DNA from 2 places in the Janthinobacterium foliorum genome. Region 1 is predicted to be linked to the other one. Evidence: predicted binding sites of a transcription regulator. Region 1 holds the regulator's gene; the other holds the start of a gene.
What was found. The regulator sigma-54, encoded in region 1, starts transcription at its own class of promoters, with help from an activator protein. The targets are predictions, from matches to a motif close to TGGCANGNAANCTGCTTT.

Region 1 (14,680 bases):
TTGGCTGCTCGAGGTGATGAACAAGAATGCCCAGGATATCAATGCCAGCAAGAGTGTGAACGAGCCCGACTATTTCATTACCAATTTCAGCCTGGTGCGCATGGACTTGACGGGCAAGCCCAGCTATATCGTGTCGGGCACCAAGCTCACGCATTACCCGCTTGACGATTCGTCCGATATCGACCAGCCGTTCGTGCGCAAGCTGACGCCCGACATGCCGCCGATGAACATGAACGCGGAACTGGCGCATATCGACCAGAACAATACCCGGCTGCAGCTGCACCGCCAGGTCGTGGTCGACCGCGTGGCCAGTCCGAAGGCGCAGAACCTGACCCTGAAGACGGAAGCGCTGACGGTATACCCGGATGAAGAACGGATGGAAACGGATGTCCCTGTCGACATCCTGACGGGCGCCTCGCGCATCCATGGCGTGGGCATGAAGGCGAATAACGCGACCGGCGTGGTGGAAGTGCACAATGCCCTGCGCATCGTGCTGCCGCCGAAACCACGGCCAGGTGCCGCGGCCAAATGACAGAATGAAACAAGGAAACCATAATATGAAAAACATCTTGCTGCTGACCCTATTTTCGCTGGCCGTCATGGGCACGGCGCATGCCGAAAAGGCCGATTCCGAGAAGGAAGCCGTCATCACGGCCCAGCGCGGCCAGGTCGATGACGTCAAGCAGACGCGCACCCTGACGGGCGACGTGGTGCTGGTGAAAGGCACCTTGACCATGAAGGCGGGCCGGGCCCTGATCACGGAAGATCCGCAGGGCTACCAGTTCATCACCTTCTGGGCCGATCCGGGCAAGCTGGCCACGTTCCGCCAGAAGCGCGATGGCGCGGGCGACCTGTGGGTGGAAGGCGAAGCGGAGCGCGTGGAATACGACAACAAGACGGAAGTGGTGAAACTGTTTTCCAAGGCCAAGCTGACGCGCCTGGAAGGCACGAAACCGACGGACGTGGCCAACGGCGCCTTCATTTCGTATGACAGCCGCAAGGAAGTGTTTACGATGGAAAACTCCGACAGCGGCACCAGCACCCCGGGCGCCGGCAGCGTGCGCATGGTGATCCAGCCGAAGACCAAGGCCCCAGCGGCGGAGAAGGCGCCAGCGACGCCTGCGCCAGGAAAGAAATAATGGAAAATACACGTTGCGGCAGCACCCTGATCGTTCGCGGGCTGCAGAAAACCTATGGCAAGCGGCAAGTCGTGCATGATGTGTCGCTGCAAGTCGAATGCGGCGAAGTGGTGGGCCTGCTGGGCCCCAACGGCGCCGGCAAGACCACCTCGTTCTACATGATCGTCGGCCTGGTGCCGTCCGACGGCGGCACCATCGATATCAGCGGCGTGGACATTTCCAGCCTGCCGATCCACCGCCGCGCGCAGATGGGCCTGTCCTACCTGCCGCAGGAAGCGTCCGTGTTCCGCAAGCTGACGGTGGAAGACAATATCCGCGCCGTGCTGGAAATCCAGACCGTCGAAGGGCGTCCCCTGAAGAAGGCCGAGATCGAAGAGCGCCTGGACAAGCTGCTGGCCGACTTGCAGATTGAAAAGCTGCGCGAGAACCAGGCGCTGTCCCTGTCCGGTGGCGAACGCCGCCGCGTGGAAATCGCCCGCGCGCTGGCCACCGACCCGCGCTTCGTGCTGCTCGACGAACCGTTCGCCGGCGTCGATCCGATTGCCGTGATCGAGATCCAGCGCATCGTGCGCTTCTTGAAGGAGCGCAATATCGGCGTGCTGATCACCGATCATAATGTGCGCGAGACGCTGGGTATCTGCGACCGTGCCTACATCATCAACCAGGGCTCGGTGCTGGCGTCGGGACGCCCCGACGACATCATCGCGAACGAGTCGGTACGCCGGGTCTATCTGGGCGAACACTTCCGTATGTGAGCCAATGAAACAATCATTGCAGCTGCGCACCTCGCAGCACCTGGCACTGACGCCTCAGTTGCAGCAATCGATACGCCTGTTGCAATTGTCTACCCTGGAATTGCACCAGGAACTCGAGCAACTGTTGACGGACAATCCCCTGCTCGAACGGCTCGACGATCCGCTCGACCGTTCGCTGCGGCTGCTTTCCGATGGCGCCCTCAGTTCCACGGCGGCACCGGCCGAAGCGCCGCCCCAGCCGCCGGGCCAGGACGCGCCGGTGGCGCCGGCCGAAGCCGAGACGTTTGACGGCGAGGGCGGCGACGCCCCGGCCGCCATGGATGGCGCCGACAGCGACTGGAGCGAGGCGAGCCGCGGCAAGGCGCCCGACGACGAGGATTCGCGTCCGCAGCTGGAAGCCCACCACTGCACCCTGCGCGAGCACCTGATGGAACAGATGCGCGTGACGGTGCTGGAATTGCGCGACCGCGCGCTCGTCGAACTGATCATCGATGCGCTCGACGACAATGGCTACCTGGAAGAGCCGCTCGACGACATCCTGGCGCGCCTGCCGGAAGAGCTGGAGATCGATGCCGACGAGCTGCGCACGGCCTTGTCCCTGCTGCAAAGCTTCGACCCGCCCGGCGTGGGCGCGCGCAACGCGTCCGAGTGCCTGGCGCTGCAGATCAGGCGTTTGCCGCACATCGCCATGGTGACGCGCCGCATGGCCCTCGTCATCGTGGAAAAACACCTGGCCTGGTTTGCCCAGCGCGATTTCAACAAGCTGAAAAAAGCCCTCGATTGCGACGACGAAGACTTGCGCGAGGCGCAGACGGTGATCCGCCTGTGCAACCCGCATCCGGGCGCCGTGTTTGCCTCGGACGTGTCCGATTACGTGGTGCCCGACGTCGTCGTCAAGCGCGCGCGCAGTGGCTGGCAGGTGACGCTGAACAACGACGTCATGCCGCGCCTGCGCGTCAACGCCATGTACGCCAATTTGTTGAAGCAGGGCAAGGGCGAAGGGGCCATGGGCGCACAGTTGCAGGAAGCCAAGTGGCTGATCAAAAACATGCGCCAGCGCTTCGACACCATCCTGCGCGTGGCACAGGCGATAGTAGAACGACAAAAGAATTTTTTCTCGCATGGGGCCGTTGCCATGCGTCCCCTTGTGCTCCGTGAAATAGCTGATACACTGGGTTTACACGAGAGTACTATCTCGCGGGTAACAACTCAAAAGTACATGCTGACCCCGCACGGCATGTTCGAGTTGAAATATTTCTTTGGTAGCCATGTCGCCACCGAAGCGGGGGGCGAAGCGTCATCGACGGCGATACGGGCATTGATCGTGCAACTGACAGGAGCTGAAGACCCTAAAAATCCTTTATCCGACAGTAAGATTGCGGACATGCTGGGGGAACAAGGCATGGTGATTGCGCGACGTACTGTTGCCAAATACCGGGAAGCATTGAAAATTCCGCCAGTGAGTCTGCGTAAGTGTTTGTAAGTTTTTTTCGGTTCCTCTGCGGGCCGGATACGATGGACCGCACGAACCCGAATCATCTTTAGGAGTGTGTATGAATCTCACCATCAGCGGACATCATCTTGAAGTGACACCAGCCATCCGTGAATACGTACAAGCGAAACTGGAGCGTGTGAAGCGTCATTTCGATCAAGTCATCGATATTGCCGTGATTCTGACCGTCGACAACCTCAAAGAGAAAGAAAAACGTCAAAAGGCCGAAGTCAACCTGCGTCTGAGCGGCAAGACCGTCTACGTGGAAAGCCTGGCGCAAGACCTGTATGCCGCGATCGATACCCTGATCGACAAGCTGGACCGGCAAGTGATGAAGTACAAAACCAAAGTGCAAGGGCACGGTAAAGAGGCGATCAAGCATCTGCCAGACAACTCGGATGAAGAAGTCGCCGCCGTCTAAACGGCCTGCCACTGTCAACCGGTTGTGATCAACTAAGGGCGCGCCTACCGCGCCCTTTTTTGCGCCCGTCGCCCGCGTCGGGCAGGGCCACGGGAACGCAATATTGCACCCGAAGGCGCTAGAATGTTGCCATGCCCACTACTTTCCATCCTGCCATGAGCGACTTCGTCCAGACTGCCATCCGCAACCGTACCGGCCACATCGTGCTGGACCGCCCGAAAGCCTTGAATTCCCTGTCGCTGGAGATGGTGCGGGCCCTCAGCGCCACCCTGCTGGCCTGGCGCGACGATCCGCAGGTAGACGCCGTGGTGATCCGCTCCAGCAGCGACAAGGCCCTGTGTGCGGGCGGCGACATCCGCTTCTTTTACGATGCGGGCTTGTCTACGCCGCAAGGCGGCAGCGCACTGCTGGAAGATTTTTTTACTGAAGAATATGCATTAAATCATTTAATTCATTTCTATCCAAAACCGTATATCGCCATCATGGATGGCGTGGTGATGGGCGGCGGCATGGGCGTGGCGCAAGCCGGTCCCGGCAACCAGCTGCGCATCGTGACGGGCCGCACGCGCATGGCCATGCCGGAAGTCAATATCGGCCTGTTTCCCGACGTGGGCGGCAGTTATTTCCTGTCCCGCCTGGCGGGCCAGCTGGGCTTGTACCTGGGCTTGACGGGTTTGACCATCGGCGCGGCCGATGCCTTGTACACGGGCCTGGCCGACGTGTACCTGCCTGAAGCGCAGATGCCCGCGCTGCTGGCCCTGTTCGAGACGACGCAGGGCGAAGCCTTGCCCGTCGCCATCAAGGCCCTGGCGGCCCCGTTCCAGGCGCAGGCGGGCGATTCCGCGCTGGCCGCGGCGCGCACGGCGCTGGACCGCCACTTCGGCGCCGGCAACGTGGCCGCCATCATGGCCTCGCTGGCGCAGGACGACAGCGCGTTTGCCGGCAAGGCGCTGGCGGCCATGCGCTTGCGCTCGCCGCTGATGATGTCGGTGACGCAGGAGCTGCTGCGGCGCGGCGCGCATCTGGGCGTGGCCGATTGCCTGCGCATGGAACGCACTGTGGTGCGCCACAATTTCGAACATGGCGAAGTGCTCGAAGGCGTGCGCGCGCTGGTGGTCGACAAGGACAATGCGCCGCGCTGGAATCCCGCCAGCCTGGACGAGGTCGACGCAGCCATGGTGGCGCGCTTCTTTGCGCCCGTCTGGCCGGCACAGGCGCACCCGCTGCGCGACCTGGATAGGCCCTAAGCCCGTTCGCGGTGGCGCAGCACGACTCTTTCGTTGGCGCTGAAATACTGCGTCAGCCGTTCTGCCATGTACACGGACCGGTGCTGGCCGCCCGTGCAGCCGAGCGCCACCGTCAGGTAGCTGCGGTTGTCGGACTTGAATGATGGCAACCATTTTTCGATGAAGGCGCGGATGTCGGCCAGCATTTCCAGCGCGCTGGGCTGGGCATCGAGGAAGGCGATCACGGGGGCGTCGCGTCCGTCGAGCGGGCGCAGCGCCAGGTCGTAATAGGGATTGGGCAAGGCCCTTACATCGAAGACGAAATCGGCGTCGAGCGGCACGCCCAGCTTGAAGGCGAACGATTCGAAGAACAGGGTCAGCGGCGCGCGCTCGGAGGCGACGATATCCTTGATCCAGCTGCGCAGCTTGTTGGCGCTCAGCTCCGAGGTATCGATCACATGGCCCAGCTGTTCGATGGCCGACAGGCGTTCGCGCTCTTCCGAAATGCACTCGATCAGGGTGCGGCGGCTGGCCGGATTCTGGTTCGGACGCAATTCATGCGACAGCGGATGGCTGCGCCGCGTCTCCGAAAAACGCGCCACCAGCGCATGCGTGGTGGCCGTCAGGAACATGACTTTGACATCGTGCCCCTGGTCGCGCAGCAGCGCCACATTGTGCGGCAAATTGGCCAGCGATTCGGCGCTGCGCGCATCGACGGCGACGGCCAGTTGCGGCGCGCCTTCATCGAGCAGGGTTTGCACCAGGCTGGGCAGCAAGCCTGGCGGGAGGTTGTCGACGCAGTAGTAGCCGGTATCTTCCAGCACATTGAGTGCGACGGATTTGCCGGAGCCGGATATTCCGGTAATAAGGACGATATGCATACGACGATCATACAATAAAGGCCGACGCTCTGCCTCCAAGGCAATTATCTTTACAAATTATTGCAATTCGATATGTTGTATTGCTTGGACGAACGAGGGGGCAGCATGGGGTGCGCAGAGCACTGCCGCGTCTCTGCGCAACGGCTCGCCCATGCATGGGCGAACTCCTTGGCAACATTAATCGCCACTCATGGCGAGTCGTTGGTGTAGCAGGGAATTCACGCAGCACTGCTGCGTGCCTGCGCAACGGTTCGCCCATGCATGGGCGAACTCCTTGGCAACATTAATCGCCACTCATGGCGAGTCGTTGGTGTAGCAGGGAAGTCACGCAGCATTGCTGCGTGCCTGCGCAACGGTTCGCCCATGCATGGGCGAACTCCTTGGCAACATTAATCGCCACTCATGGCGAGTCGTTGGTGTAGCAGGGAATTCACGCAGCACTGCTGCGTGCCTGCGCAACGGTTCGCCCATGCATGGGCGAACTCCTTGGCAACATTAATCGCCACTCATGGCGAGTCGTTGGTGTAGCAGGGAATTCACGCAGCACTGCTGCGTGCCTGCGTAACGGTTCGCCCATGCATGGGCGAACTCCTTGGCAACATTAATCGCCACTCATGGCGAGTCGTTGGTGAAGCAGGGAATTCACGCAGCACTGCTGCGTGCCTGCGTAACGGTTCGCCCATGCATGGGCGAACTCCTTGGCAACATTAATCGCCACTCATGGCGAGTCGTTGCCGCTCCATGAACTCCTGCAAGGTATCGATGCCGCGCAGTTGCAGGATGGTGTTGCGCACGGCCGCTTCCAGCAGCACGGCGATGTTGCGGCCGGCGGCGACGGGGATGACGACCTTGCGTACGGGCAAGCCGAGCACATCTTCCGTGGGGAACAGGAAAGGCAGGCGTTCCACTTCTTCTTCCAGCGCATTGCGGCGCACCAGGTGCACGATCAGCTTCAAACGCATCTTGCGGCGCACGGCCGTTTCGCCAAAGATGGCCTTGATGTCGAGCAAGCCCAGTCCCCGCACTTCCAGCAGGTTTTGCAGCAGGGGCGGGCAGCGGCCTTCGATCATGTTGGGCGCGATGCGCGAGAATTCGACGGCGTCGTCGGCCACCAGGCCGTGGCTGCGCGAGATCAGTTCCAGCCCCAGTTCGCTCTTGCCCAGGCCCGAATCGCCCGTGATCAGCACGCCCACGCCCAGCACGTCCATGAAGACGCCATGCATGATGATGCGCTGCGCCAGTTTTTTCGACAGGTAGACGCGCAGGAAGTCGATCACTTGCGCGGCCGGCAGCGGGGTGGAGAACAGGGGAATGTTTTGCTCGTCGCAGATGGCGAGGATGTCGGGCGGCGTTTCCAGGCCTTGCGCGATGATCAGCGCGGGCGGGCCGCCGGCGATCAGTTCGCCGATCACGTGGGTGCGCGTATTGACCTTCAGGCGCTGGTAGTAATTGATTTCCTGGTGGCCGAAGACCTGGATGCGGCCCGGGTGGATCAGGTTCAAGTGGCCCACCTGGTCGGCGGCCGACGAGACATCGCCGGAGATCAGGCGCTCGCCGCCCGGGAAGCCGGCGAACCAGCCCAGTTGCAGACTTTCACGATTATCGTCGTACAGGCGTTGGATCGTCAGCGGCGTTTGCAACATGGCAGTCTTCTTCAGGAGTGGAGGAATACCTGAAGTTTAACCCGCCGCTTGAAGACTAGGTTGCCAATTGACGATGCGCGAATGCACGGATTTCGGTTCCGGATCCGTGGCCAGTGCCGTGCGGAAAGCATCGTCAGAAAACATTTCGGCGATTTCCGAGAGGATTTCCAGATGTTGCTGCGTGACATGATCTGGAATCAGCAGGAAAAACAGCAGGTTCACGGGCTTGCCATCGGGCGACTCGAATGGAATCGGCTCGGCCAGGCGCACGAAGGCACCCAGCGGTGCTTTCAGCGTCTTGCTGCCCTTGACTCGGCCATGCGGCACGGCCACGCCGTGGCCCAGGCCTGTCGAACCCAGGCGCTCACGGGCAAACAGATTGTCCGACACGGTGGAGCGGGCGATGCCGTAGTTGTTTTCGAAGATCAGGCCGGCTTGCTCGAAAGCGCGCTTTTTGCTGGAGACTTCCAGGTCCAGGAGGACGTTTTCGAGGGATAGTATTTTGCTAAGATTAGTCATGACACTCAATGAAATGGTGCAATGCGCAGAGGGCTTGCGAGCCGAATTATAGGCCTGTTTCAGCGGCCTGTAACGCCAATTCTCAACAGTATACGCCCGCTCCGGGCGCAGTGGGCGCTACGGCCCTTGTTGCCTTCATTTTAACAAAAAAATAACACCAGGGGATATCGGCTATTTCTTGATTAAAAATGCCAGCGATACCGCTTTTTACGTCGCCGATCGCTGATTTTCCGACTTTTCAGTGTTTTTGTGATGCCACAGAGCACGATGACAACGTTGTTTTAAAACACAGTCAACATTCCTGTGGGCACTTTCGTCGCGACGTCTGCTCTTGCCGCCGCGCTTACTGGCGCGCGTTGCGCAGATTGCTGGGCAGGCCACCGGTGCTGTAGTTGCTGCGCCATGGATTGATATCGAGGCCGCCGCGGCGCGTGTAGCGCGCATACACGGACAGTTTTTGCGGCTTGCACTGACGCAAGATATCCACAAAGATGCGTTCCACGCATTGCTCGTGGAATTCATTGTGTTCGCGGAAACCGATGAGGTAGCGCAGCAGGCTTTCCTGGTCGATCTGCGGTCCCGCATACTCGATCTGCACGCTGCCCCAGTCTGGCTGGCCCGTCACCAGGCAATTCGACTTGAGCAGGTGCGAGACGAGTTTTTCTTCCACGGGCGCTTCGTCCAGCGCCGCCTTCAAGAGCAGAGGCGACGGCGTGTATTGGGTGATTTCCAGGTCCAGGCGGTCGAGCAGCACGCCGTCGAATTCGCCCATTTTCAGCTTGCCGAAATTTTCCTGCAAGGTCAGTTCCACTTGCACGGGCGCACCGAAGCCGTTGGACAAGTCCTGTTTCAGCAGGGCCAGCAGCGCTTCCGGGCTTTCCAGTCTGGTCTGGTTGAACGAATTCAGGTACAGCTTGAATGACTTCGATTCGATGATGTTGGGCGAATCGGCCGGCGCGCTGACCTTGGCGATGGCCACCTGCGGCTTGCCGCGCTGGTTCAGCCACGACAGTTCGTAGGCATTCCAGATATCGAGGCCAAAGAAGGGCAGGGTGCCGCGCAATTCCAGCTCGTCGCGCTTGCCCTGGCGCGGAATGGGAAACAGCAGTTCCGGCGCGTAATCGGTGCGGTAGGCGGAGCTTTTGCCCAGCGGGGATTGTTCGGCAAGGTCGTTGGTGGTGGTCATGGTGGCGTGGCTACAAATTCTGTGAAGGGTGAATGGTAGCCTATTTCAAGCCAACGGCAAGGACTGGGGTAGGACGGGCACGCCGGGTCCCTGCCGGTGGAATGCGTCCCGGTGGGGCGCATTCCGCATTCCGATGCCGAAGGAACCGCTCTTCTGATTACCCGAGGAACAATTTATAGACGGGATTGCTCGTCTCATCCCAATACCGGTACCCCAGCGTATCGAGGAAGCGGGCGAATTCACCCATTTCATCGGGCGGCACTTGCAGGCCGATCAGGATGCGGCCGACGTCGCCGCCCTGGCTGCGGTAATGGCACAGGGAAATATTCCAGTTCGGCGCCATGCTGTCGAGGAAGCGCATCAGCGCGCCCGGACGCTCGGGGAATTCGAAGCGGTACAGCAGCTCGTCCTGCGCCAGGCGGCTCTTGCCGCCCACCAGGTGGCGGATGTGCGACTTGGCCAGTTCGTCGTGCGTCAGGTCCAGGGTCCTGAACTCGTTTTCCTCGAAAGTCTTCGCCAGCACGCTCGACTCATGCCGGTCAGCGATCTGGATGCCGACAAACACGTGCGCTTCTTTCTCGTCGCTGATGCGGTAATTGAATTCCGTCACGTTGCGCGCGCCGATGAGCGAGCAGAAACGCTTGAAGCTGCCCCGCTGTTCGCGCATGGTGACGGCAAACACGGCTTCGCGGAATTCGCCCAGCTCGGCCCGTTCCGCGACGAAGCGCAGACGGTCGAAATTCATGTTCGCGCCGCTGGCGATGGTGATCAATGTTTCATGGTTGACGGGGTGCTTCGACAGGCTGGCCCGTTCCACATAGGCCTTGGCGCCGGCGATGGCCAGCGCGCCGGACGGCTCCAGGATGCTGCGCGTATCCGTAAATACATCCTTGATGGCGGCGCAGATGGCGTCCGTGTCGACGGTGATGATTTCATCCACATAGGCCTGCACCAAGCGGAAGGTTTCCTCGCCAGCCAGGCGCACGGCCGTGCCGTCGGCGAACAGGCCCACGTCGTTCAGCGTGACGCGCTCGCCCGCCTTCAGCGAGCGGGCCATGGCGTTCGAATCGACGCTTTGCACGCCGATGATCTTGATGTCCGGGCGAATCTGTTTCACGTAGGCGGCAATGCCGGCGATCAGGCCGCCGCCGCCGATGGGGGCGAAGATGGCGTGGATGGGACCGGCGTGCTGGCGCAGGATTTCCATGCCGATGGTGCCCTGGCCGGCGATCACGTCCGGATCGTCGAACGGGTGCACGAAGGTCAGCTTCTGCTCTTTTTCCAGGGTCAGCGCATGGTTGTAGGCATCCGTGTACGACTCGCCGTGCAGCACCACTTCCACGTTCACGCCGCCGCGTCCCTTGACCGCCTCGACCTTCACTTGCGGCGTGGTGGTGGGCATGACGATGATGGCGCGGCATCCCATGCGGGCGGCGGACAGGGCCACGCCCTGGGCATGGTTGCCGGCCGAGGCGCAAATCACGCCGCGCTTGCGGTCCGCTTCGCTGAGCTTGGACATCTTGTTGTAGGCGCCACGAATCTTGAAGCTGAACACGCTTTGCATGTCTTCGCGCTTGAAGTAAATCTGGTTGTTCAGGCGCTGCGACAGGGCAGGGGCCAGTTCCAGCGGCGTTTCGGAGGCAACGTCATAGACGCGGGCGGTCAGGATTTTCTTGAGGTAGTCGATGTTCATAGTCTGCAAGCAAGTGATTCTGGGCCAGAAAGGCTCTGGAGCGTGTCGGTCGATATCGGCGGTGCCGCGGCGGATAGCCAGGCGACAATAATGCTCTGTGGAACTGCGGGCGGGTATGCCCATGCCGGCAGGCGCGGTTTGTGCGGCGCCCAAGCTGCTCTTCATTATAATGGAGAGCCTTACCGCATCGCGAAGTGTTCAATGATCGAATCCGCAATCGCCTGGTTGCTGCAATTGATTGCAGCACCGGAAGTCGGGCTGACCTCGGTCTTTCTGATCAGCTTTATTTCCGCCACCTTGCTGCCGCTGGGCTCGGAGCCAGCCGTCTTTGCCGTCATCAAGGCCAATCCCGCGCTGTTCTGGTCCGTCATCTTTGTCGCCACCCTGGGCAATACCCTGGGCGGCGTGGTCGACTACTGGATGGGCTATCGCGCCAAGCAGGCGTTCGCCAAGGAGCGCGACACGCGCTGGTTCCGCTGGCTGGCCCGCTATGGCGCCAAGACCATGCTGCTGGCCTGGCTGCCCGTCGTGGGCGACCCCCTGTGCACCCTGGCCGGCTGGCTCAAGCTGCCGTTCTGGCCCAGCGTTGCCTACATGGCCGTCGGCAAGTGCGCGCGCTACCTGACCATGACGGCCCTGCTGCTCTACGTGCCCGATGGTTTCTGGCACTGGGTGGGCAAGTTGCTGGCCTGAACGGGGCCGTCTGCAACGCTGATTTGCCCCATTTTTGGGCAGGCTGATAGTTTGCAGCCGAGTCCGATTCTTGGCATTTTTGCGCGAAAAAGACAAATAGCCTGATTTTTTATTCATGCAAAATGTGGCTTGGCCATATTTGCTATGGTTGCACCGGCCCCGCTTAAACCTTGGGCGGCATAAGGCTGTTCCCGCATGGTGCGGCGCAATAAGATAAAATGGGCCTTTAGGGTCCAGTCCACATCGTCACCACACTCAATGAACGCTCCCGCACATATCCAAGCTTTACTGGCAGAAACGCCGAATGGTCCCGCAGCAAGCCGCCTGCGCGAAATCCCGTATAACTACACGTCGTTTTCCGATCGCGAGATCGTCATACGCCTGTTGGGAGAGGACTCCTGGCGCCTGCTCGACGAGCTGCGCGGTGCCCGTCAGACGGGCCGCTCCGCCCGCATGCTGTACGAAGTGCTGGGCGATATCTGGGTCGTGCGCCGCAACCCGTACCTGCAGGATGATTTGCTCGACAATCCGAAGCGGCGCCAGGGCTTGATCGACGCCTTGCATCACCGCCTGGCCGAAGTCGACAAGCGCCGCCTCTCCATCGATGCGGCGGGCGGCGACGCGCTGGCGGCCGGCGAAACGCCGGAAGTGGCGCAGGCGCGCAGCCATAACGTGGAATTGCTGCTGAAGGCCGCCAGCAAGGCCGTGGCCGATTTTGGCGACGAATTCCGCAAGACTTACGACTTGCGCAAGCGCACCGTCAAGGTACTGGGCCGCTACACGGAAAAGCACAATGTGCGCTTCGACGGCATGACGCGCGTCTCCCACGTGACGGATGCCACCGACTGGCGCGTGGAATACCCGTTTGTCGTGCTCACGCCCGACACGGAAGAGGAAATGGCCGGCCTCGTCAAAGGCTGTATCGAGCTGGGACTGACCATCATCCCGCGCGGCGGCGGCACCGGCTACACGGGCGGCGCGATTCCATTGACGCCGATGTCGGCCGTCATCAACACGGAAAAACTCATCACCCTGGGCGCCGTCGAAATGACGGTCTTGCCGGGATTGAGCCACGAATACGCGACCATCAATTCGGGCGCCGGCGTGATCACGAATAAAGTGTCGGAAGCGGCGGAAAAGGCCGGTTTCGTGTTTGCCGTCGACCCCACCTCGGCGCACGCCTCGTGCATCGGTGGCAACGTCGCCATGAATGCGGGCGGCAAGAAAGCCGTGCTGTGGGGCACGGCGCTGGACAACCTGGCCTCATGGCGCATGGTGGACCCGAACGGCGACTGGCTCGACGTCACGCGCCTGGACCATAACCTGGGCAAGATCCACGATATCGCGCTGGCACGTTTCCAGCTGGAATGGCGCCACCCGAGCACGCGCGATGTCACCAAGCCGAACGCGCCGTTCAAGACGGAAATCTTGGAAATTCCTGGCCGCAAGTTCCGCAAGGAAGGCCTGGGCAAGGACGTGACGGACAAATTTCTCGCCGGCTTGCCGGGCATCCAGAAAGAGGGTTGCGACGGCCTCATCACGTCGGCGCGCTGGATCTTGCACAAGATGCCGAAATTCGCCCGCACCGTTTGCCTGGAATTCTTCGGCCAGGCGCGCGATGCCATCCCGTCGATCGTGGAAATCAAGGATTACCTGGACGGCTTGCCGGCCAAGGGCGAGCAATACACCAGCATCCGCCTGGCGGGACTGGAGCATCTGGACGAGCGCTACCTGCGCGCCGTCGGCTACGCCACCAAGTCGAAACGGGGCGTGCTGCCGAAGATGGCCCTGTTTGGCGACATCGTCGGCGACGATGAAAACGCCGTCGCGCAAGCGGCGTCGGAAGTGGTGCGCATCGCCAATACCCGCGTGGGCGAAGGCTTTGTTGCCGTCAGCCCGGAAGCGCGCAAGAAATTCTGGCTCGACCGTGCCCGCACGGCGGCGATCGCCAAGCACACGAACGCGTTCAAGATCAATGAGGACGTCGTGATCCCGCTCAACCGCATGGGCGAATATACGGATGGCATCGAACGCATCAATATCGAGCTGTCGATCAAGAACAAGCTGCAGCTGGCCGAAGCCCTCAGCGACTTCTTTGCCAAGGGTAATTTGCCGATCGGCAAGAGCGACGACGCCTCGGACGACCGCGTCGACGACGCGGAAATGCTGGGCGACCGGGCTGAGCAGGCGCAGCAGCTGCTGGCGCAAGTGACGGCCCGCTGGACCTATCTGCTGGCCCAGTTGGACCGTCCTTTGGCGGATGCCAAGCACGAGCTGGCCGAACTGGGCATGGAGCGCTTGCTGCCCGTCTTCGACGCGCGCCTGGAAACCCAGCCAAACGCCACCCTGTTCGACGTAGTGCAGGACCGCACGGTGCGCATTACCTGGAAGCAAGAGATTCGCGCCCAGCTGCGCCAGATTTTCAATGGCGCCGCGTTCAAACTGATCCTCGACGAAGCGACGGCGATTCACGCGCGCATCTTGCGCAGCCGCGTGTTCGTGGCCCTGCACATGCATGCGGGCGATGGCAACGTGCACACCAACTTGCCCGTCAACTCGGACAATTACGCCATGCTGCAGGATGCCCACGAAGCCGTGGGCCGCATCATGATACTGGCCCGCTCGCTCAATGGCGTCATTTCCGGCGAACACGGCATCGGCATCACCAAGCTGGAATTCTTGACGGAAGAAGAGATCGGCGACTTCCGCAGCTACAAGCAGCGCATCGACCCGGAAGGCCGCTTCAACAAGGGGAAACTGCTGAACCTGCCAGGCATGGGCGCCGACTTGCGCAATGCCTATACGCCATCGTTCGGCCTGATGGGGCACGAGTCCTTGATCATGCAGCAAAGCGATATCGGTGCCATCGCCGACAGCGTCAAGGATTGCTTGCGCTGCGGCAAGTGCAAGCCCGTGTGCTCGACCCACGTGCCGCGCGCGAACTTGCTGTACTCGCCACGCGACAAGATCTTGGCGACCTCGTCCCTGATCGAAGCCTTCCTGTACGAAGAACAGACGCGCCGTGGCATTTC
Region 2 (14,680 bases), on a different contig from region 1:
ATACCAGCTGATGTCGGCCTGCATGGCAGCCAATGGCAGCGTGCCGTCGGTCGTCCGCGACGCGCTGGAACAGGCACTGGAAGCATCGCTGGCGCATGTGCCGCAGATCGCCGGCAAGGTCGTGGTGTGCCTGGACGTTTCCGGTTCGATGTCGTCGCCCGTCAGCGGCTTTCGCGGCAGCGCCACGTCGAGCGTGCGCTGTATCGACGTGGCGGCGCTGGTGGCGGCGGCCATGCTGCGCAAGAACCCTGACGCCATGGTGCTGCCGTTCGAGCACAGCGTGGTGAAGTGCGGACTCGATGCGCAGGGCCGGGTGATGGAGAACGCGGCAAGGCTGGCGGCCATTGGCGGTGGCGGCACCAATTGCAGCGCGCCGCTGCTGCGCATGAATAGCAAGGGGGAGCTGGCGGACCTGGTGATTTACGTGTCCGATAACGAATCGTGGATCGATGCGAAGCGTAGCGGCGCGACGGCGACGATGGGGCAGTGGAGGGTGTTCAAGCAGCGCAATCCACAGGCGAAACTGGTGTGCATCGATATCGCGCCACATGCCACCACCCAGGCGATGGAGGGCGTGGATATCCTGAACATCGGCGGCTTTTCCGACGATGTGTTCAAGATCATCGCCGCCTTCGCGGCTGGCCAGCTGCATCCCGATCACTGGGTGGGGGAAATCGCCGCCATCGATATCGCCGTAAGTTGATGCAGCAAAGCGCATGAATGCGGGCAGGACTACATACAGGCGTCCTGTCCAGCCTTGTCATGCGCGGTCGTACCCCGAATGCAGACAGGATTACATCGTAAAGCCGCGTCAAACCGGCCTGGCATGCAGTTTCTGCAGCCAGAAATCTTGTCCCCACTTGTCGGGTTGTTGTACCGATGAATGCGGGTGGAACTACATCCAGGGCCGATACGTCGGCAGCTGTTTCACCCATCCTTGTCATCACCTCCGGATAAAATGAGAAGAAAAGAGAGCATATGAAAAACGAAGAATACGAAGTCCTGCATGCCGAAGGCAGCCGTCCCGTGAAAATGTGGACGCGTGGCGTGCCCGTCGAAGAAGCGGCAAAAAAACAATTGCGCAACACGGCGACGCTGCCGTTCATCTACAAGCATATCGCCGTCATGCCCGACGTCCACCTGGGTAAAGGCTCGACCATCGGCAGCGTGATTCCCACCTTGGGCGCGGTGATCCCGGCGGCCGTGGGCGTGGATATCGGTTGCGGCATGATGGCGGCAAAAACCACGCTGACGGCCAATGATTTGCCGGACAACCTGGGGCCGCTGCGCAGCGCCATCGAGTGCGCGATTCCGCACGGGATGTCGCCGAAGACGCGCGGTGGCCAGCGCGGCCGCGATGAAGGGTCGTGGCATACGCCGCCCGCGGTAGTCGACGCCGCCTGGCTGCAATTGAAGGATGAATTCGATGCGATCTGCCTGAAAACGCCGAAGCTGAAAAACACGAACAATTACCGCCACCTGGGGACTCTGGGCAGCGGTAACCATTTTATCGAAGTCTGCCTCGATGAACAGGGCGCCGTGTGGTTCATGCTGCATTCCGGTTCGCGCGGCGTGGGCAATGCCATCGGCACGCACTTCATCGAATTGGCCAAGCAGGATATGCGCACCCATTTCATCAACTTGCCTGACCAGGACCTGGCTTACCTGGCCGAAGGCACGCAGCATTACGACGACTATGTGGAGGCCGTGGGCTGGGCCCAGCGTTTTGCCCGCAACAACCGCGAAGTGATGATGCAGAACCTGATCGCCGCCGTGCGCACGGTCATTCATAAACCGTTCCAGACCCACGTGGAAGCCGTCAATTGCCACCATAATTATGTGCAGAAGGAGCACCATTTCGGCAAGGACGTGCTGGTCACCCGCAAGGGTGCCGTGTCGGCCCGCGCGGGCGAGCTGGGGATCATTCCCGGTTCCATGGGCGCGAAGAGTTTTATCGTGCGCGGCAAGGGCAACGCCGAGAGTTTTCATAGCTGCAGCCATGGCGCCGGACGCACCATGAGCCGCACGGAAGCGAAGCGTCGCTTCAACCAGGAAGACCAGATCCGCGCCACCGAAGGGGTCGAGTGCCGCAAGGATGCCAACGTGATCGATGAAATCCCGATGGCCTACAAGGATATCGACGCGGTAATGCTGGCGCAGCGCGAGCTGGTCGACGTCGTGCATATCCTGAAGCAGGTTGTCTGCGTCAAGGGCTAAAAAATAAAGTGAGCAGAATGATAGAAATAGATGGTTCCGTCGGCGAAGGCGGCGGACAGATTTTGCGCTCGGCGCTGAGCCTGTCCATGATCACGGGCCAGCCGTTCCGGCTGGTGAATATCCGCGCGGGGCGCAGCAAGCCTGGCTTGCTGCGCCAGCATCTGGTGGCCGTGCAGGCTGCCGCGCAAGTATGCAAGGCGCGCACGACGCCGGTGGCATTGGGCGCGACAACGCTGGAATTCGAGCCGGGCCTCATCCGCAGCGGCGATTTTCATTTTGCCATCGGCAGCGCGGGCAGCAGCACCCTGGTGCTGCAAACCGTGCTGCCGGCCTTGCTGCATGCGGACGCGCCGTCGAGCGTGCATGTCACGGGCGGCACGCACAACGCCATGGCGCCGCCCGTGCATTTCCTGCAGCGCGCCTATGGCCGCGTGCTGGCGGCAATGGGCGCCGACGTCGCGTTTGAATTGCTGCGCTTCGGCTTCTTTCCTGCCGGTGGCGGCGCAGTGCGTGCCACGGTGCAGCCTTGCCGGCGCCTGCGGCCCTTCGAGCTGCTGCAGCGCGGTGAGCGGACAGCGGGTTTCGCGGAAAGCTTTATCGCGGGCGTGCATGTCGGCGTGGCACAGCGCGAGCTCGAGCGCATCGGCAGCGGCATGGGCTGGAGTGGAAGGCAGCTGCGTATCGGCGGTCTGCCAGCCGGCCAAGGCCCGGGCAATGCCTTGCTGCTGACGCTGGAACACGAGCACGTGACAGAAGTGTTTACGTCTTTTGGCGAAAAGTCGGTGATGGCCGAAACGGTGGCCAAGCGACTGTTGAATGAAGTGCGGGCCTACCTGAAGTCCGATGCGGCCGTGGGGGCGCACCTGGCGGACCAGCTGATGCTGCCGATGGCGCTCGCTGGCGGCGGCGCTTTCACCACCAGCGAGGTCACGCAGCATGCGCTGACGAACGCGGACGTCATCGCCCGCTTCCTGCCCGTGCGTTTCAGCTTTGAGCAGCAGGCGCGCAGCGTGCTGTGCACCGTGCACCCGTGCTAAACCGGGCGGAGATTTTTAAAAGACGTACTGCGCGCTGACACCGAGCAGCCAGTTGCGGCCCGGCGCCGCTTCGTAATAGCGCTTGTTGCTGTCGCCGACGATGACGGAACCGACGTAGCTGCGGTCGAACAGGTTGTTCAGGCGCGCGAACTGCTTGAAGCGCCAGTTGCCCACGCTCTGTTTGGCGTTGATTCTGGCGTTGACGACCGTGTAGCCAGGCGCCGGTTTTTCGGTATTGCTGTCTTCCGCGTAGATCTTGTTGTTCGCCACGCCTTCCAGCGCCGCGCCGTAGCGGTCGAAAAGGTCTTTCCAGGCCAGCTCCGCAAATAGGTTGGCGCTGGGAACGCCAGGCAGGCGGCTGCCTTCGCGCACGCCGTTGAACGCTTCGTCGTACACGGCGTGCAAGCTGGTCAGCGCCAGTTTCGTCGTGAAACCGTAGGGCAGGCTGGAGTCGAGCGACACTTCCACGCCCTGGCGCAGGGTTTTGCCGGCATTTTTATAGCTGGTGCGCCCGCCGCTGGAACTGTCGACCACCAGTTCATCGTTGGTATGAATCTGGAACACGGCCGCGTTGAGGCGGGTGTTATGGTTGATCCTCGCCTTGACTCCCGCTTCCAGGTTGGTGCTGGTGGCCGGCTTCAGAGTGAAGTTGAAACCGCCGCCCGTGCCCGAGTAAAACAGCTCGTTCAGGGTGGGTGCTTCGAAACCGCGCGCGGCGCTGGCGTACACATTCAGGGTGGGCGAGACGGCATAGCGCAGGCCCAGCACCGGCGTCGTGTGGCTGTATTCCAGGCTGCCGCTGTCGTTGCCATTGCTGAGGAAATGGTCCGTCACTTCCACTTTCATCTTGCTGTAGCGCAGCCCGGCGCTGAGCATCCAAGGGCCGCTTTCCCATTCCGTCTGGATGTAGGGATCGAGGCTGGAGACGACATCCTGCTCGTCGCGGCGCAGTCTGCCCTTCACGCCGAAGGTATCGCCGATATAGTTTTCGTAGCCCGTGCGGTCATCGCTGGAGCGGCCATAATCGATGCCGATGGTGGTGCTCAACTTGCCGCCGGCCAGCTGGTTCACATGCAGCCAGTTGGTGTCGACGCCATAGAAGTTGCGCTGGAAATCGACCACGCCGCCCGAGTGGCTGGCCGGTGCCTGGAACCCCTTGGTGAACGCCTGGTACTGGATCACGTCGCGGTTGCCGCCATAGGCCGTCACATGCAGGCGGTCGTCGCCGAAACGCTGTTCATAGGTGGCGCCGATCTGCTGATGGTCGATGCTCTTGCGCGTGTTGTAGCGCTCGGCCAGGGTGCGTTTCGGATTTTGCGTATCCGTCGCGTCGATCTCGCCCGCGCGCGGGTCGCGGGCAAAGGTGGCCCAGGTGGCGCCCAGCGGATCTTGCGTATTCCCCTGGTGCAGGCTGTTGGCGACGATGGTCAGCTTGCTGTCCGCATTTGGCTTGACGGTGATCTTGCCGAACGCCTGTTCGCGCGTGGCGGCGCTGTGGTCGCGGAAGCCGTCCGTGCGGAAGCGCGAGCCATCGAGCACGTAGCCGATGCCGCCCGCCTGGCCCTGCGCGTTCAGGTCCACCTTGCTGGTGCCGTAACTGCCGCCCGTGACATTGAGCTCCACGGATGGCGGATTCTGGCCGTCTTTTGAAAACAGCTGGATCACGCCGCCCGAATGGTTGCCGTAGATGGCGGAGAAGGGGCCGCGCAGCACTTCGATGCGTTCGGCCGTATCGAGGTTGAAGGTGGCGGCCTGGCCCTGGCCATCGGGCATGGTGGCGGGAATGCCGTCGCTGATCAGGCGCACGCCGCGCACGCCGAAGGCCGAGCGGGCGCCGAAGCCGCGCGAGGAAATCTGCAGGTCCTGCGCGTAGTTCTGGCGGTTCTGCACCACCAGGCCCGGCACGGCGGCCAGCGCTTCGGAGGCGTTCACGCGCATTTGCCCATCCTGGATGCGCGCGCTGTCGACCACGTCGATCGAGGCGGGCATGTCGAAACTGGCGTGGCCGACGCGCGTGGCGCTGACCACCACCACGTCCGCCACCGGCAACGCGTCGGTTTGTGCTTCGGGAATGACCGCGGCCGCGGCGGAAGCGGCCATGCAGGCGCCGCCGCCAAGGGCGAACAGGGCGGCGACGGCATTCAAACTAAAAGGGTACTGCTTCATGGATACTCCCGAGGTTGACTTAGTGGGCCTCATGGTCCGCGTCGACGCTGGTTTTCAGCCGGGGCGCAGGCAGCGGGCGGCTTTCGATGAAGCTGCGCACGGCCCAGATTTCCTGCGCCGTCAGCACATCGCGCCACGGCGGCATGTAGATGATGCCGGCGCGGACCTTGCCCGTATTTACCGACATCATAAAGTAGCCGTCGACATCCTGCAGGCAGCGCGCCTGCAGTGCCGGGTCTTTCAGGGCCTGGCAAAAGCTGTTCAGGCGCCGCAGGTCGGGCGCTTCGGCCGATGGCAGCGTGGCCTGCTCGCCGTGGCAGCGGGCGCAGTTGGCCTGATAAAGGGTGGCGCCCAGGGCAATGGCGGCCGGATCCCCGCGCGCAGGATTGGCTTCTGCCGCCTGCGCCAGGGGCGCCGACATCAACAGGGTGAGCAAGGCAGTGAACAAGGCGGAAAGGTGCATGGCGGCGCTCCGGTTTCACCAGTCCGTCGGGCAGCCGCTGCAGCCCTCCAGGTTGGCGTCGGGGAAAATGGTGAAGCGCAGGATGGCGCGCTCCAGCTTGGCGTTCTTCAGGTTGGTGCCCCAGAACTTGGTTTCCTGCAGATCCGCGTCCACCAGCACCACGTCGGCCAGGTTGGCCATGTTCAGGCGCGCCGCCTCCAGGCTGGCGCCGCGCATGTCGGCGCCTTCCATGTCGGCGCGCATCAGACGGCTGGTTTCCAGGTTGATGCCGGCCATGCTGGCCTTGCGGAACGAGGCGCCCGGCGCATTGAGCGAAAACGCCATCGCACCCGTCAGGTCGGCGCCGTCGAGCAGGGCGCCGGCCAGGTTGGCGCTGCGCAGGTTGGCCCGCATCATGCGCGCGCCGCGCAAGTCGGCGCCGTGCAGGTCCTTGCCCACCAGGTTGGCGCCGCGCAGGTCGGCATTCGCGCATTGCGCGTATGGCCACAGGTGGCAGCCATTGATGATGGTGACTTCCGGCTCGGCCACGCCGTTGACGATCTGCGCGGCAGCAGGGAAGGACAGTGCGGCCAGGCACAGCGCCCGGCACAGCACTCCCCCGACTGTGCCGCGCAGCGCGCCGGGGCCGGTACCGGGCTCCGGCGCCGCCATCACTTGGCCGCCATCTTGGCCGATGGTGCCTTCGGCAGCTTGAAGACCCAGAAGCTGCCGCCCTGCGTCACCTGCTTGGTCAGCTCCGCCATGTCGCCGCCCCACAGCGGCACGGCGCCGCCATAGCCGCTGGCCAGGCCGATGTACTGTTCGCCATCCTGTTCCCAGGTGATGGGCACCGAGACGACGCCGGAACCGGTCTGGTACTTCCACAGTTCCTTGCCCGTCTTCGCATCGAAGGCCTTGACGAAGCCGTCCGAGGTGCCCGTGATCAGCAAGCCGCCGGCCGTCGTCAGGGTGCCGCCCCACAATGGGAATTTTTCCTTGTTTTCCCAGACGATCTTGCCGGTCTTCGGATCGATGGCGCGCAGGGTGCCGATATGGTCTTCATACAGGCGCTTGATGCGGAAGCCCTGGCCCAGGTAGGCGGAACCGGCCTTGTAATGGATTTGCTCGGTCCAGTAATCCATGCCCCAGTGGTTGGCGGGAATGTAGAACAGGCCCGTGTCGGGCGAGTACGACATCGGCATCCAGTTGGTGCCGCCCAGGAAAGGCGGCGAGACGAAGACGGCCTTGCCCTTGTCGGCGCCCGCTTCCGGCAGCGGCGGACGCTTGCCGTTTTCCACGGGGCGGCCCGTCTTCAGGTCGATGCTCTTGGCCCAGTTGATACCGTCGACAAAAGGCCAGGCGTTGATCAGGGACGTCGGCTTGTTCGGATAGCCGGCGCCCGTCGCCAGCTTGGTGCGGTCGGTAACGTAAAAGAAGCCGTTGCGGTCCGCATGCGCGCTGGCCTTGACCAGTTTGCCCGTCTTGGCATCCTTGTAGTCGAACAGCACCACCGAGTTATTCCCGGAAAAATCCCAGGCGTCGTTCGGCGTGTGCTGGTAAAAGCCTTTCAGCTCGCCCGTGCTGGCGTCCACATACGCCTGGCCCGAGGTGAACAGGCTGTCCCAGTTGCGCGGATCGTCGCCTTCCTTGGTGCGTTCCCAGGTATTCCATGGCGCGGGGTTGCCGGCGCCGATGATGATGGTGTTGGTTTCCGGGTCGTACGAGGCCGTCTGCCACGGCGCGCCGCCACCGTGTTCCCACGCTTCGCGCAGCTTGCCGTCCTTGTCGCGCGGCCAGCTGGGCGCCTTGGCGTCGCCCGTCGGCGTGCTCGGTTTGCCGTCGGCGCGGCCGATGTGGCCTTCGACCAGCGGCCGCGCCCATACTTCCGCGCCCGTTTCCGGATCGCGCGCGAACAGCCAGCCCTGGGCGCCGAATTCATCGCCCGAGTTGCCGTGGATGAGCAGCACGCGGCCGCCTTTTTCGCGGATGATGAACGGCGCGCCCGTCATGGTGTAGCCCAGTTTCTGGTCGCCGAATTTTTCATTCCACACGACCTTGCCCGTGTTTTTGTTCAGGGCGACGATGCGCGCGTCCAGGGTGCCAAAGTAAATCTTGTCGCCATAGATGGCGGGGCCGCGGTTGACCACGTCGCAGCAGGGGCGGATATCGTCGGGCAGCCGGTGTTCATAGGCCCACAGCTGCTTGCCTGTCTTGGAGTCGAGCGCGTAGATGCGCGAATACGAGGCCGTGACATAGATCACGCCATCGTGCACCAGCGCCTGCGCTTCCTGGCCGCGCTGTTTTTCGCCGCCGAACGAGAACGTCCAGGCGGGCACGATCTGTTCGACGTTTTTCGTGTTGATCTTCCTGGCCAGGCTGTGGCGCTGCGCCTTCAGGCCCAGGCCGTAGCTGAGCACCTGGCTGGTGCCCTTGTCGGCATTGGCGATATCGTCCCAGCTCACCTTGCTATCGCCCGCCGAGGCGGTATTGGCGATCAGTGCAAGGATGGCAAAAGCGATTGGACGTGGAAATACTGGCTGCATGCTGGTCTCCCTTTTATAAGTATTGTCATGGTGGTCTGCGACGTGGTCGCTGTGGATAGTTCAGCAACATGCGTGCCAGCCTTTTCTGGCTGCGTCGATGGCACCGTGTGCGCCGTCCTGCCACAGTCGCCCATGCCGCCTTGTCCTGTTTTGCAACAGTGCGACGCTGCCTGTTCCGGCGCGCGCGTCCTGGCACAGGGGTTGCTGAGGGATCTGGCTGGAAGGCCGACGCTGCCTTTGCCATTACTCAATATTCATAAGGAGACCACCATGCATGCTGCACCACGCCGCCACTTCATTTGCCAATTGCTCGCCATCGGCGGCATGGGCGCCGCCTCGCGGGCCGGCGCCCAAGCGGCGCCTCCCAAAGTCGATGAAGACAGCGACCAGGCCAGGGCACTCGGCTACCGCCACGACACCACCAGGGTCGATACGAAAAAATATCCGCAGCATGCCGCGGCGCAGCGCTGCAACAACTGTTCCTTTTATCAGGGCAAGAAGGACGATGCCTGGGCCGGCTGCGCCATGTTCGGCCGCAAGCAGATCGCCGGGCCGGGCTGGTGCATGGCGTGGGCCAAGGCGCCGGGATAACGTTGTCTGAGCCGCAATGCAAAAGGCGCTGCCAAGCGGCAGCGCCTTTTGCATGGTCGCGCCGTCAATTACAGCGTCTGCTCGCGCCGCGTTTCCAGATAAGCCTTTACCGCCCAGATGGCCTCCTGGTTGAAGACCCCCTCGAACGGCGGCATGTAGACGGCGCCATTGCGGGCGCGGCCATGGCGCACGGTATCGAGCACATATTGATCGATCTCTTGCGCGCAAGCATCTTTTTTCTTCGCATCGGTGAGTGCGGCGCAGTCATTGTCGAGCTTGCGCAAGTCCGGCGCCATGCCGCCCGACACGGCTTCCAGCCCGTGGCAGCGCGCGCAGTTCTGCGTGTAGGCGGCGCTGCCGATGCGGATCGCCTCGGCATTCTGGCGGTAGGGGTTTTCCGTGCGCCACTCGGGACCCAGTTGTGGCAGTGTGGATGTATCGACGGCCTGGGGCGTCATGTTGCCGTGCGCCCAGACGGCCGCGGCCGCCAGCATGCAGGCGAGGCCGCCGGCGGCAAGGCGCAAGCCGCGCAGGCCTCGGGTGCGTCGGTTCGTGGTGGCAGGAAGGCGTGGTGTCATGGTGGTCTCCGTTCTGGTTATGCGCGTAGTCGCGTCCATGACAGGGTTAGCAAGCGGTATGCCAATCGATCTGCCGTCGCAGGCCGGGTGCCGCAACCTGTTTCACTGTTCAGTAACGGAACAACTGGCGCTGCCGGCTGATCCCATTTGACGCAGCGCGCAGGGCGGCGGGCTGCCAGTGGTACCGTGTCGTTGTGCTTTGCCTGCTGGCACGGCATTTGCAAAACAAGAGATCAGGATCACCTGACACATCCCCAAGGGCCGCTTCGCGGCGGCTTTCATCGAAGCTCATACCAACGAGAAAGAGGACGACATGAATCTGGCAGACATCAGCAAACTGGGCGTAGCCAATCCCTTCAAACAACGCTACGACAACTATATCGGCGGCAAATTCGTCGCCCCTGTCAAAGGTGAATACTTCGGCAACATCACGCCGATCACGGGCCAGGTCTTTTGCGAAGTGGCGCGCTCCACGGCGGAGGACGTGGAGCTGGCGCTCGATGCCGCCCATGCCGCCAAGGAAGCATGGGGCAAGACTTCGCAGACGGAGCGGGCCAATATCCTCAACAAGATTGCCGACCGCATGGAAGCGAACCTGGCCCTGATCGCCACGGCCGAGACCATCGACAACGGCAAGCCGATCCGCGAAACCACGGCGGCCGACATCCCGCTGGCGATCGACCATTTCCGCTACTTTGCCGGCTGCATCCGCGCGCAGGAAGGCTCCGTCGCGCAGATCGACTCGGAAACCTATGCATATCACTTCCACGAGCCCCTGGGCGTGGTGGGCCAGATCATTCCGTGGAATTTCCCCATCCTGATGGCCGTCTGGAAGCTGGCGCCCGCGCTGGCGGCCGGCAATTGCGTGGTGCTCAAGCCGGCCGAGCAGACCCCCGCCTCGATCATGGTGCTGATCGAATTGATCGGCGACCTGCTGCCGCCCGGCGTGCTCAATATCGTCAATGGCTATGGTCTGGAGGCGGGCAAACCGCTGGCGTCGAACAAGCGCATCGCCAAGATCGCGTTCACGGGCGAAACGGGCACGGGCCGCTTGATCATGCAGTACGCGGCGCAGAACCTGATTCCCGTCACCCTGGAATTGGGCGGCAAGTCGCCGAACATCTTCTTTGCCGACGTGATGGATGCCGACGACGCTTTCTTCGACAAGTGCCTGGAAGGCTTCGCCATGTTCGCGCTGAACCAGGGCGAGGTGTGCACCTGCCCGTCGCGCGTGCTGATTCAGGAATCGATCTACGAGGCGTTCATCGCGCGCGCCCTCGAGCGCGTGGCGAAGATCAAGCAGGGCAACCCGCTCGATGCCTCCACCATGCTGGGCGCGCAGGCGTCGCAGGAGCAGCTGGAAAAAATCCTCTCGTATATCGACATCGGCAAGCAGGAAGGTGCGCAAGTGCTGGCCGGCGGCGAACGCAATGTGCAGAGCGGCGACATGAAGGACGGCTATTACGTGCGTCCGACGGTCTTCAAGGGCGACAACAGCATGCGCATCTTCCAGGAAGAAATTTTCGGTCCGGTGGTATCCGTGACCACCTTCAAGGACGAAGCCGATGCGCTGCGCATCGCCAACGATACCTTGTACGGCCTGGGCGCCGGCCTGTGGACGCGCGACGGTTCGCGCGCCTTCCGCGTGGGACGCGCCATCCAGGCGGGCCGCGTGTGGACCAATTGCTACCACCTGTACCCGGCCCACGCCGCGTTCGGCGGCTACAAGCAGTCGGGCATCGGCCGTGAAAACCACAAGATGATGCTGGACCACTATCAGCAGACGAAGAACCTGCTGGTATCGTACAGCCCCAACGCGCTGGGCTTCTTCTAAGGAGCGGTGATGAACAACGCCATTGAACGGGTGACGGCCACGCCGGCAGCACTCGACATGCTGGCCACCTTGCGGCAGAAACATGGTCCGCTGATGTTCTTCCAGTCGGGCGGCTGCTGCGATGGCAGTGCGCCCATGTGCTACGCGGCGGGGGAATTTGACATTTCCGACTCCGACGTCTACCTGGGCAATCTGAATGGCACGCCGTTCTACATGGGCCTGGAGCAGTTCGCCTACTGGGAGCATACGCAGCTGATCATCGACGTGGTCGATGGCAATGGCGGCATGTTTTCGCTCGATAACGGCACGGGCCGGCGCTTCCTCACCAGGTCGCGCCTGTTTACCGACGCGGAACTGGCGCAATTGCAGCATCCGCCGTCGAAGCAGCTATAGCTTGTTGTTGCCTGGGTCCGCAAGTGCGCGGGCGTTGTCTCCTCGCCCGCGCGGACGGGGGTTTAGCTGACGGCTACGGCCGTCAGTTTTTTTTTGCGCGCCCGCTTTTACCGCTGCGCGCAGAATCGGAACAGTGCTTGTGACAGCGCTGGTCCGATTCTGCACAGCTGTCTTTTCGCCTCTCCCTCTCTCCCTCTGTGGCGCGGCGGGCATGCAAATTGCCACTGTCATGTCGACATCACGCGCGATGCTCGATCCGATAAAAAAACAATCAGGGAGATGGGGATGAAAAAACTATGCATGCTGGGCGCGCTGGCCATGGCCGCTCACGCGGCACACGCCGTCGATTTCAAGGCCGGTGACTGGACGGTTACGCTGGGCGGTATCGTCAACGCGTATTACACGCACGTCTCGTGCAGCGGCGACGCCGTGGGCGGGCTGGCGCTGGGCGGCAATGCGCTGGGCTGCGGCGGCGAAAGCAAGCGCACCACCATCGGCAATGGCTTGCTGCTCAATGGCCTGGTGACGTCGGCCACTTCGAAGCAGGGCGACTACGATATCAAGGCGCTCATCGGCATGTACAACGCCACCGCCACCGACAGCGCCATTTCCGCCAACAGCGGCATCGACGTGCGCCAGGCGTATTTCACGTTCGGCAATGCGCGCATGGGCACCGTCAAGCTGGGGCGCGACAACGGCATCTTCGGCGCCTCGGCCATCTTCGGCGACATGACACTGATCGGCGCCGGCGCACCGGTGCAAGCGACCCAGCGGGGCCGCGTCACCCTGGGCCATATCGGCGCCGGCTACAGCTACGTGGGCTATTACGGACAGATCGCCTACAGCGCGCCGAAGTCGCTGTTCGGCGACAGCGGCATCGGCTTCGATGCGGCCCTCGTCAGCCCGGTGGCCGATACGCCCATCGTTGCGGCGCCCGCTTATTCGTCGACATCGAGCCCGCAGGTGCAGGCGCAACTGAGCTATGCGGCCGATGGTTTCAAGTCCTGGCTGGGAGCGAAGACGCAAAAGTTCGACGCCGTCGCCGCCGGCACGCGCGGCTTCACGATGCGCGCCGTGGAGGTGGGCGCTTCCTGCCAAGCCGGCAACGCGGGTGTCATCGCCAATATCCAGAGCGGCAAGGGACTGGGCGTCCTGTCGGATGCAGACCAGGGCGAGGTCACGACGCGCGCGTATTTTGTGCAAGGCACCTATAAGCCGGCGCCGTCGCTGAAGCTGGGCCTCGGTTACGGCATCAGCCGCAATAGCGACAATGCCGTTGGCACGGGCGGCCTGAAGTCGAACGCCAACCTGACCCTGGGCTTGTACTACGCGCTGACGCCGGCCATTACCCTGGTGGGGGAAGCAGGGCAGACGCGTTCCAAGGCGTTTGGCGGCGGCGAAGCGAGGATGAATGGCGGCTCGCTGGGCGGCATCATCTTCTTCTGACGCGCATGATGAACCGGGAAGGCTTTACTTCCGCCGGCGCGCGCTGCCGGCGCGCGCTTGTGCTCGCGCTATGCCTGGCGGCAGGCCTGCTGGCGCTGCTGCTTGGCGCTTCTTCCGCCCAGGCTGGCGTGATGACGGGCACCGAACTGGCGCGGCGCTTTCCCGCGCCGCTGCTGGTGGGTGAACGTGACGGCGAATTGCCCGTGTGGCCCCTGTTTCGCCAGGGGGCCAGCGGCAGCGAGCTGGCCGCCTATGTGTTCGAGTCGGCCGACCTGGCGCCGCTGCCGGGTTTTTCGGGCGTGCCTGTCAATCTGCTGGTCGCCATCGATCCGGCCGGACGCTTTATCGGCGTCGAGGTGCTGTCGCAGCACGAACCCGTATTCCAGTATGGCCTGGGTGAGGCGCCCCTGTTCGAGTTCGTCAAGCAGTACCAGGGCGTGTCGCTGAAGCAGAACATCAGCATCGAGACGAACACGCGGCGCGCGCGCCACCCGGACGCCTCGCGCGTCTACATCGACGGCATTTCCAAGGCCACCGTCTCGGTGCGCATCATCAACGAGAGCGTGCTGGCCGCGGCCTTGCTGGTGTCGCGCAAGAAGCTGGGCTTTGGCCAGTCTCGCGCAGCTGCCAGCATGGCGCGCGTGCGGCCGGAGGTGCTCGAGACAATGACCTTCCAGCGCCTGCGGCACGACGGCCTGCTGCAGCACTTGCGCGTGTCGAATGGAGAGATGGAACGCCTGTTTGCGGGCAGCGATGGCGCACGCCTGGACGAGGAAGCGCTGCGCCAGCCCGACGACATCTTCATCGACCTGTACGTGGCCTGCATCTCCGTGCCCAGCGTGGCGCACAGCCTGCTGACGTCGGACAGCCTGCTCAAGCTCAAGCCATGGATAGGCGAGGGCGACCAGGCCATCCTCGTGATGTCGTCCGGGCGCCACCGCGTGCCGGGCGACGATTTCATCCGCGGCGGCATCCCCGAGCGCCTGCTGCTGCGGCAGGATCAGCTGGCCATCGACATGCGCGACCTCGATCTGGATCTGAAACTGCTGCCTGGCTTGCCGGTGCCCGCCGATGCCAGCCTGACGGTGTTCCGCGTACCGGCCGAGGCGGGACTCGACCCGGGTGCCGCGTTCGATTTCACGCTGCCCGTCACGCGCAGCAAGGGCCAGTTCTACCCGGAGCGCATCACGCGCGAGCTGCCAGTCAGCTACCGCGTGCCGCAGCGCTTCGTGACCGGTGGCCAGCCTGGCAAGCAGGAGGTCTGGCACGGCGCATGGAGGGAACGCCGGGGCGAGCTGCTGATCCTCGCAATCGGCTTGTCCGTGCTGGCGCTGGCCCTGGCGCTGCCGCGGCGGCTCAGCGCGCATGCCCGCCGCTTCCAGTGGTTCCGTCTCAGCTATCTGTTGTTCACGCTGGGTTTCATCGGCTATTCC

Region 2: pedF (cytochrome c-550 PedF) is a predicted target of sigma-54. The motif match lies at 9,621-9,638, and genes of this name have one in related genera.

Annotation. Positions count from the first base shown of each region.
Region 1 covers NZ_CDXDQE010000014.1:104,567-119,246, reverse strand. The annotation lists gene lptC (LPS export ABC transporter periplasmic protein LptC) at 1-532, shown strand, start outside; gene lptA (lipopolysaccharide transport periplasmic protein LptA) at 558-1,139, shown strand; gene lptB (LPS export ABC transporter ATP-binding protein) at 1,139-1,894, shown strand; gene ACZ92H_RS24070 (RNA polymerase factor sigma-54) at 1,899-3,377, shown strand; gene hpf (ribosome hibernation-promoting factor, HPF/YfiA family) at 3,448-3,807, shown strand; gene ACZ92H_RS24060 (enoyl-CoA hydratase/isomerase family protein) at 3,963-5,054, shown strand; gene rapZ (RNase adapter RapZ) at 5,051-5,914, opposite strand; gene hprK (HPr(Ser) kinase/phosphatase) at 6,622-7,557, opposite strand; gene ACZ92H_RS24045 (PTS sugar transporter subunit IIA) at 7,594-8,076, opposite strand; gene queF (NADPH-dependent 7-cyano-7-deazaguanine reductase QueF) at 8,420-9,262, opposite strand; gene ilvA (threonine ammonia-lyase, biosynthetic) at 9,420-10,955, opposite strand; gene ACZ92H_RS24030 (YqaA family protein) at 11,157-11,648, shown strand; gene ACZ92H_RS24025 (DUF3683 domain-containing protein) at 11,907-14,680, shown strand, end outside.
Region 2 covers NZ_CDXDQE010000025.1:3,277-17,956, forward strand. The annotation lists gene ACZ92H_RS28930 (vWA domain-containing protein) at 1-703, shown strand, start outside; gene ACZ92H_RS28935 (RtcB family protein) at 979-2,217, shown strand; gene rtcA (RNA 3'-terminal phosphate cyclase) at 2,235-3,254, shown strand; gene ACZ92H_RS28945 (TonB-dependent receptor family protein) at 3,270-5,420, opposite strand; gene ACZ92H_RS28950 (c-type cytochrome) at 5,440-5,883, opposite strand; gene ACZ92H_RS28955 (pentapeptide repeat-containing protein) at 5,899-6,534, opposite strand; gene ACZ92H_RS28960 (methanol/ethanol family PQQ-dependent dehydrogenase) at 6,534-8,405, opposite strand; gene ACZ92H_RS28965 (high-potential iron-sulfur protein) at 8,676-8,996, shown strand; gene pedF (cytochrome c-550 PedF) at 9,065-9,574, opposite strand; gene adh (aldehyde dehydrogenase) at 9,888-11,408, shown strand; gene ACZ92H_RS28980 (DUF779 domain-containing protein) at 11,418-11,801, shown strand; gene ACZ92H_RS28985 (porin) at 12,087-13,247, shown strand; gene ACZ92H_RS28990 (4Fe-4S binding protein) at 13,253-14,680, shown strand, end outside.